Linked DNA regions of Mangrovibacterium diazotrophicum. The protein of the gene in region 2 interacts with the protein of the main gene of each other region in a pairwise test. Links are inferred from orthologs where the notes say so. Each region holds a gene or a part of one and is shown on either strand. Other genes may lie near its edges.

What was found.
Region 1: the proteins of rpe (region 2) and eno interact in binary tests that used the Escherichia coli proteins (3 or more experiments, as listed by UniProt). The link is inferred for Mangrovibacterium diazotrophicum from one-to-one orthologs.

What each region holds. Positions count from the first base shown.
Region 1 is NZ_RAPN01000003.1:228,941-232,209, reverse strand. The notes cover bases 151-3,087. They hold eno (phosphopyruvate hydratase), read right to left. Parts: upstream 2,302-3,087; coding sequence 1,000-2,301; downstream 151-999. Other genes in these bases: BC643_RS19150 (DUF190 domain-containing protein), read right to left, coding at 2,465-2,830; BC643_RS19160 (clostripain-related cysteine peptidase), read right to left, coding at 151-783. In the rest of the region: more of BC643_RS19160, read right to left, coding at 1-150; BC643_RS19145 (Hpt domain-containing protein), read left to right, coding at 3,118-3,269. UniProt on the Escherichia coli protein: Catalyzes the reversible conversion of 2-phosphoglycerate (2-PG) into phosphoenolpyruvate (PEP). It is essential for the degradation of carbohydrates via glycolysis.
Region 2 is NZ_RAPN01000002.1:243,888-246,970, reverse strand. What follows is about bases 53-2,803. They hold rpe (ribulose-phosphate 3-epimerase), read right to left. Parts: upstream 1,880-2,803; coding sequence 1,226-1,879; downstream 53-1,225. Other genes in these bases: BC643_RS17160 (sigma-70 family RNA polymerase sigma factor), read right to left, coding at 1,950-2,803; BC643_RS17170 (hypothetical protein), read left to right, coding at 1,013-1,234; feoB (ferrous iron transport protein B), read left to right, coding at 53-971. Also shown: more of feoB, read left to right, coding at 1-52; more of BC643_RS17160, read right to left, coding at 2,804-2,816. UniProt on the Escherichia coli protein: Catalyzes the reversible epimerization of D-ribulose 5-phosphate to D-xylulose 5-phosphate.

The DNA.
Region 1 (3,269 bases), on a different replicon or contig from region 2:
GGCGTCGTAACTGTAATTTTCAGCGTATTGCGCGTAATAGGCTTGAGCCACCGCTAAAGCAGCATCACTTTCGGTAAACATGGCCGGCACAATGTCGTCGTAGGCACCTCCGTAAGCAGAGACTTCATTGGGTGAAGCCACAATGTAGTTGGCACAATCTTTCAGTTCATAAGCAACCTCCACTCCCTGCATTTCGCAGGCATCAAACAGAATATACTCAAAGTTGGCAATTCCCTTCAGCGCATCCTTCAAATCGGCGATGCTCATTTGGTCACTGTTTTGCGAATTACTGTTGTTTCCTAAATCTTCGCCAAAAGCACGGGTAACCGCTTCTGTTTCGGCAGTGGTTGGTAACCAGCCGTCGCCATGCGACCACAACACCAGGCCATAGCTATCGGCTTCAAACTGTTCCAGCGCATCACTAATAATCGACTTCATGTTGTCAACACTCAGCGAATTCACTTCCGTATAAGTTTCGATGGTGTCGACAACGACCACTCCTTTCTCCTGTGTGATCTGCAAAAGCCGCGGTGTGCTGTAATCGTCGAGGTAAACCAGCAAATTGGAATGTTCCGGATCGTCAACACTCGCATAGCCTTCTTCCATTTCTTCAAGATCCATGACTGCGTATGAGTTCAGGCTGTTATCGGCCACCATGTAGGCCAGCACCGTCCTCGTCGGGGTTGTGTCCTCCACTTCTTCCGACACTTCGTTCTCCTGGCAGGATGCAAAGAGCAAAACAGCAGCGAGCAAGCAAGGCACAATGAAATTAGATTGTTTCATGATATCTGTTTTGAAATTTTCTGTTTCGAACATCGAGCTGTTCGATTTTATCCTTTCAAAACGGCCTTTCTCCCTACCTGTAAATTGTAAATTTTTATTAATCCACCTCTTTTTTACAATCGGAGGATTTTGAACGACTGGCTTTCAAACTCCCAACAAAACAAAAAGCCGCTTTCCTTTCGGAAGCGGCTTTTCAAATTTATCGTGTATTCAGAATTACTTCTTGTATACTTTTTTGTATCCGTAGATAGCTGAAGCACCCAATTGTTCTTCGATACGAAGTAATTGGTTGTATTTAGCCATACGGTCAGAACGGCTCAATGAACCTGTTTTGATTTGACCTGAGTTTGTAGCTACAGCGATGTCAGCGATCGTTGAATCTTCAGTTTCACCTGAACGGTGAGAAGTTACTGAAGTATAACCAGCGCGGTGAGCCATCTCGATAGCGTCCAAAGTTTCAGTCAAAGTACCGATTTGGTTTACTTTGATCAGGATTGAGTTAGCAGCACCCAATTCGATACCGTTTTTCAGGTATTCAACATTAGTTACGAACAAGTCGTCACCAACCAACTGGCACTTGTCACCCAAGATTTTAGTCAAAGCAACCCAACCATCCCAGTCGCCTTCGTCCATACCGTCTTCGATAGAGTCGATCGGGAATTTTTCAACCAATTCTGCCAAGAAAGCAGCTTGTTCTTCAGAAGAACGTTTTGCACCGTTTGGTCCTTCGAATTTGCTGTAGTCGTAGATACCATCAGCATAGAATTCAGAAGCAGCACAGTCCAAAGCGATAGAAACATCACCACCGTCTTCTTTGCGACCTGGTTTGTAACCAGCGTTTTTGATTGCTTCGATGATTGAGTTCAAAGCGTCTTCAGTACCGTCCAATGCAGGAGCGAAACCACCTTCGTCACCTACAGCAGTACTTAAACCGCGTTTGTGCAATACTTTTTTCAAGCTGTGGAATACTTCAGCACCCATACGCAGACCTTCACGGAATGATGGAGCGCCGATTGGGCGAATCATGAATTCCTGGAATGCAATAGGAGCATCAGAGTGAGAACCACCGTTAATGATGTTCATCATAGGAACAGGCAAAGTTTTTGCGTTTGCTCCACCGATGTAACGATATAAAGGCAAACCAAGTGCATTAGCAGCAGCTTTAGCAGCAGCCAATGAAACACCTAACATAGCGTTTGCACCCAATTTAGATTTTGTTTTAGTTCCATCCAGAGCCAACAAAGCGGCATCCAAAGCAACTTGGTTAGAGGCGTCCATACCAATGATTTCTTTCGCAATCACTGTGTTTACGTTCTCAACAGCTTTCAAAACACCTTTTCCAAGGTAACGGCCTTTGTCGCCATCACGCAATTCAAGGGCTTCGTTTTCACCTGTTGATGCACCAGATGGTACAGCTGCTAAACCAATAGCGCCGCATTCCAAAGTGATTTCAACTTCTACAGTTGGATTTCCGCGAGAATCAAGGATTTCTCTACCAACAACGTTACTAATTAACATGATTTATGGTTTTGAATTAAACTTAATATATAACCTTATAAGACTGATTAAAGTCAGCTTTTTTAAAAGCCGCAACAAATATAATAAATCCCCTACATTTTCCTTGAGTCGGTCGCTAAGGAATAACTTTAATTTAACCCGAATTCATGAACCAAAATCCACTTTAAAAGTTGGCAAACTCGTTGTACTTTTTGCCCCGTCTATATTCCAATACTTCAAGATGTTGAATTGTCACCAAAGCGCCCTTTTCCGACTTGTCGAGCAGGGTTTTCACTTTAGCGGCGAACGCTTCAATTTTTGATTCCTCATCCACAACTTCAATCGCTACCGGAACCTGGTTCGTTGGGAAGACCATTTTAACGCTGTGAACAGAGTGACTGGCGCCAAACGACAAGATACCGCGGAAGACAGTGGCACCGCCCAATCCAAAATCGCGGGCTTCCCGAACAATTTCTTCGTACAACAAATTTTTGCCGATCATGTCGGAAGCCGAAATGTAAATTTTTAATAAGCTCGTATTACCTTTCATAACGTCCCATTTAAAGTTTGTAAATTAGTTTCTCATTGTTTATCTACTTCATTTTGGAAGTTTAGGTTTTGTATAATCGGAAGAAAACAAGCAGCTAACTAATTATTTAACAAATATTTACACAGCAAAATAATCGTTTTTTAAGCTTATGTGCTTTTTAGCAAAAACCGCGGTTGAACAAGTGTAAGAAACCGCTGCTGAAACCGGGTGAAAAAATAACGAAAGCGACAGTTTTATCCGGAACATTGCCCATGAGACTATCAATTTGACAAAAAGGAAGGAACAATATGCAATATTCAATCGACCAACTGCTTGCTTTTGCAGGACCGGAAAAATCGGATCAAGCCAAGCTTTTGAAAATGTTCGTTGAATCAGCTGAGCAGAACGCCAGTTCATTCAAACAACAGCTCGATGCGAACAATCGAAACGAAGCTTGTGA
Region 2 (3,083 bases):
ACGGTCGCTCGTTCATCCCGATGATTATGGGATTTGGATGTAATGTGCCGGCAATTATGGCAACCCGAACCTTGCGTAATCCGGGCGATCGGCTTTTGACGATGCTGATTATTCCCTTCATGTCGTGCAGTGCGCGCTTGCCCGTTTATGTACTGTTCATTTCGGCGTTCTTCCCCGGATCTCCTGCCTTGGTTTTGGGTGGAATTTATTTTGCGGGAATTATTATCGCCTTTTTGATGGCGCAGATTTTCAATAAAACGATTTTCAGAAATAAGGAAACGCCGTTTGTTTTGGAATTGCCACCGTATCGTATTCCTACTTTTCGGAATATTGTGGTACACATGTGGGACAAAAGTTACCAGTATCTGCGCAAAATCGCCGGCGTGATTTTGATTGGCGTTGTCATTGTCTGGGCACTTGGTTATTTCCCTCGACAAAGCGTTCAATCTGATGCCATCGGTACCCAAATTGCACAACTGGAAGCAGATGGGACAGCCGACACACAAGGAGCGATTCACCAGCTGCGGGTTGAACAGGAATCAGTCCGGCTTCAGAATTCCTATTTAGGCCAAATTGGTCAGTTCGTCGAGCCGGTGATGAAACCACTTGGTTTCGATTGGAAAATGAGTATTGCTTTGGTGGCAGGCTTGCCCGCAAAAGAAATTGTTGTCAGCACTTTGGGTGTATTGTACCAGGTAGATGACGACAGCACTGTTTCGCTTGGCGATAAATTGAAAATGGAAAAGTACCGAAGCGGCGACCTCAAAGGACAATCTGTAATTACATTGCCGGTTGCCTTGGCCTTTCTGATTTTTGTATTGGTTTATTTCCCGTGTATCGGCGTTATTGCAACCATTCGAAATGAATCGGGAAAAGTCTTCTGGGCGGTATTTACTATGGTTTACACAACGCTGCTGGCGTGGGGGATGGCTTACCTTACCGTAATCGTAGGACGCTGGTTCTTCAGTTAGCGAGTGAACAATCCGTTGGGAAATGCATTTAAAGTGATTGTATGATTCAGGAATTAATTACATACACGATTATCGCGATTGCGGTCGGTTTTGCCGGTTTTCGCTTTCTGAAAGCGTTTGAGCGACTGTTTATCGCAGTGCCGAAGAAACGTCCGGAAAGTGGACAGTGCGGCGGATGTACAACAGCCTGCAGCCTAAAAGGCTTATCGGTTGCCAAAGATTGCCACACAACCGAAAAGAGAAGCTCGCTTGTTTTACACTAGTTTGAGCTTACCGATCGTATCGATAGGGTCGTCTGAGCCAAAAACAAAGCTTCCTGCAACCAAAACGTCAACACCAGCCTCAATCAATTTTTTGCCCGTTTCAAAATTAACGCCCCCGTCAACTTCAATCAAACAATCCGGATTCTTAGCTTCGATCATCTTTTTCAGTTTGCGCACTTTGTCGTAAGTGTTCTCAATAAATTTTTGGCCACCAAAACCGGGGTTTACCGACATCAACAGAACCATATCCAGATCGCCAATAATATCTTCCAGGAGGTGAACCGGAGTGTGCGGATTGAGGCAGACACTGGCTTTCATACCGTTGGCTTTGATGTTGCCGATGGTGCGGTGGAGGTGCGTGCAAGCCTCGTAATGTACGGTAAGGATTGATGCTCCTGCAGCTTTGAAAGTCTCGATGTACTGGTCGGGATTGACGATCATGAGGTGCACATCAAGTGGCTTTGTGGCCACTTTTTTCACATGCTGAATGATCGGGATACCGAATGAAATGTTGGGTACAAAAACGCCGTCCATCACATCGCAGTGAATGTAGTCGGCATCACTTTGGTTAATCATTTCAATATCCTCACCCAAGCGGTTGAAGTCTGCAGATAAAATAGAAGGAGCAACTAATCTTTTCGACATAAAAAGGAATTTTGACCCAAAAGTAAGTTTTTAGATCAATTGATAAAAAAAGTAGAATCGAAATTCGGTTCTACTGTCCAAGATATGCTTTTAACAAGCGGTTCCGGTAATTGTTTTTTAATTTTTTGATCGATTTTTCTTTGATCTGGCGCACCCGTTCCCGAGTTAAATTGAAGATGTCACCGATTTCCTCCAAGGTGTGTTGCCGGTAGCCATTCAGCCCGAAGTAGTGCTTCAGAATTTCGGCTTCGCGTTCCCCCAGGGTTGAAAGCGTACGTTCGATCTCTTTTCGGAGTGAATTTGTGATCAGGCCACTGTCCGGACTTGGCGATTCGTCATTCAGCATGACGTCGTAAAGACTATTGTCGTCTTCGTCGCGCAACGGCGCATCCATCGATACGTGGTGATTCGATACCTTGATCGCTTCTTCCACCATATCTGATGACGTTTCCAGAATGCCTGCTACTTCTTCCGGGGTCGGCTCACGCTGGAACTCCTGTTCGAGCTTCGAGAATGTCCGGTTAATTTTATTGATTGATCCGATCTTATTCAAAGGTAATCTGACAATACGAGCTTGCTCAGCCAAGGCCTGCAGAATCGATTGGCGAATCCACCAAACAGCGTAGGAAATAAATTTGAAACCGCGCGTTTCATCAAAACGCTGTGCGGCTTTTATCAGGCCTAAATTGCCTTCATTAATAAGGTCGGGTAGACTTAATCCTTGATTTTGATATTGTTTAGAAACAGAGACGACAAAACGTAGATTTGCCTTGATTAATTCTTCCAAGGCACGACGGTCGCCTTTTCTGATTTTTTTGGCCAATTCAACTTCTTTTTCAGCGCTAAGAAGTTCTACTTTACCGATCTCGTGGAGATACTTATCCAGCGATAAGGTTTCTCTATTCGTTACCTGTTTCGTTATCTTAAGCTGCCTCATGTGGTTACCGAGTTATGTTAGTTATAATTTGGGTACGGTTCGATCATCTAAACCAGTTCCTAGTAGGTATTGTTCAGTGCCGAAATTAATCATTACTAGAATTAAACGTGAAGAACTTGCCCATATTTTTATGAATGAGATGTTTTTAAGGGCGAAATGTCTGTTTCGCTACATGAACGAACTTTTATTTTTTTTGATTGTTTCTAATTTTGTATTGAATGTACTGAGAGCGCGGATTTGAAGGTATTTAAAAAAAATCCGATTTTT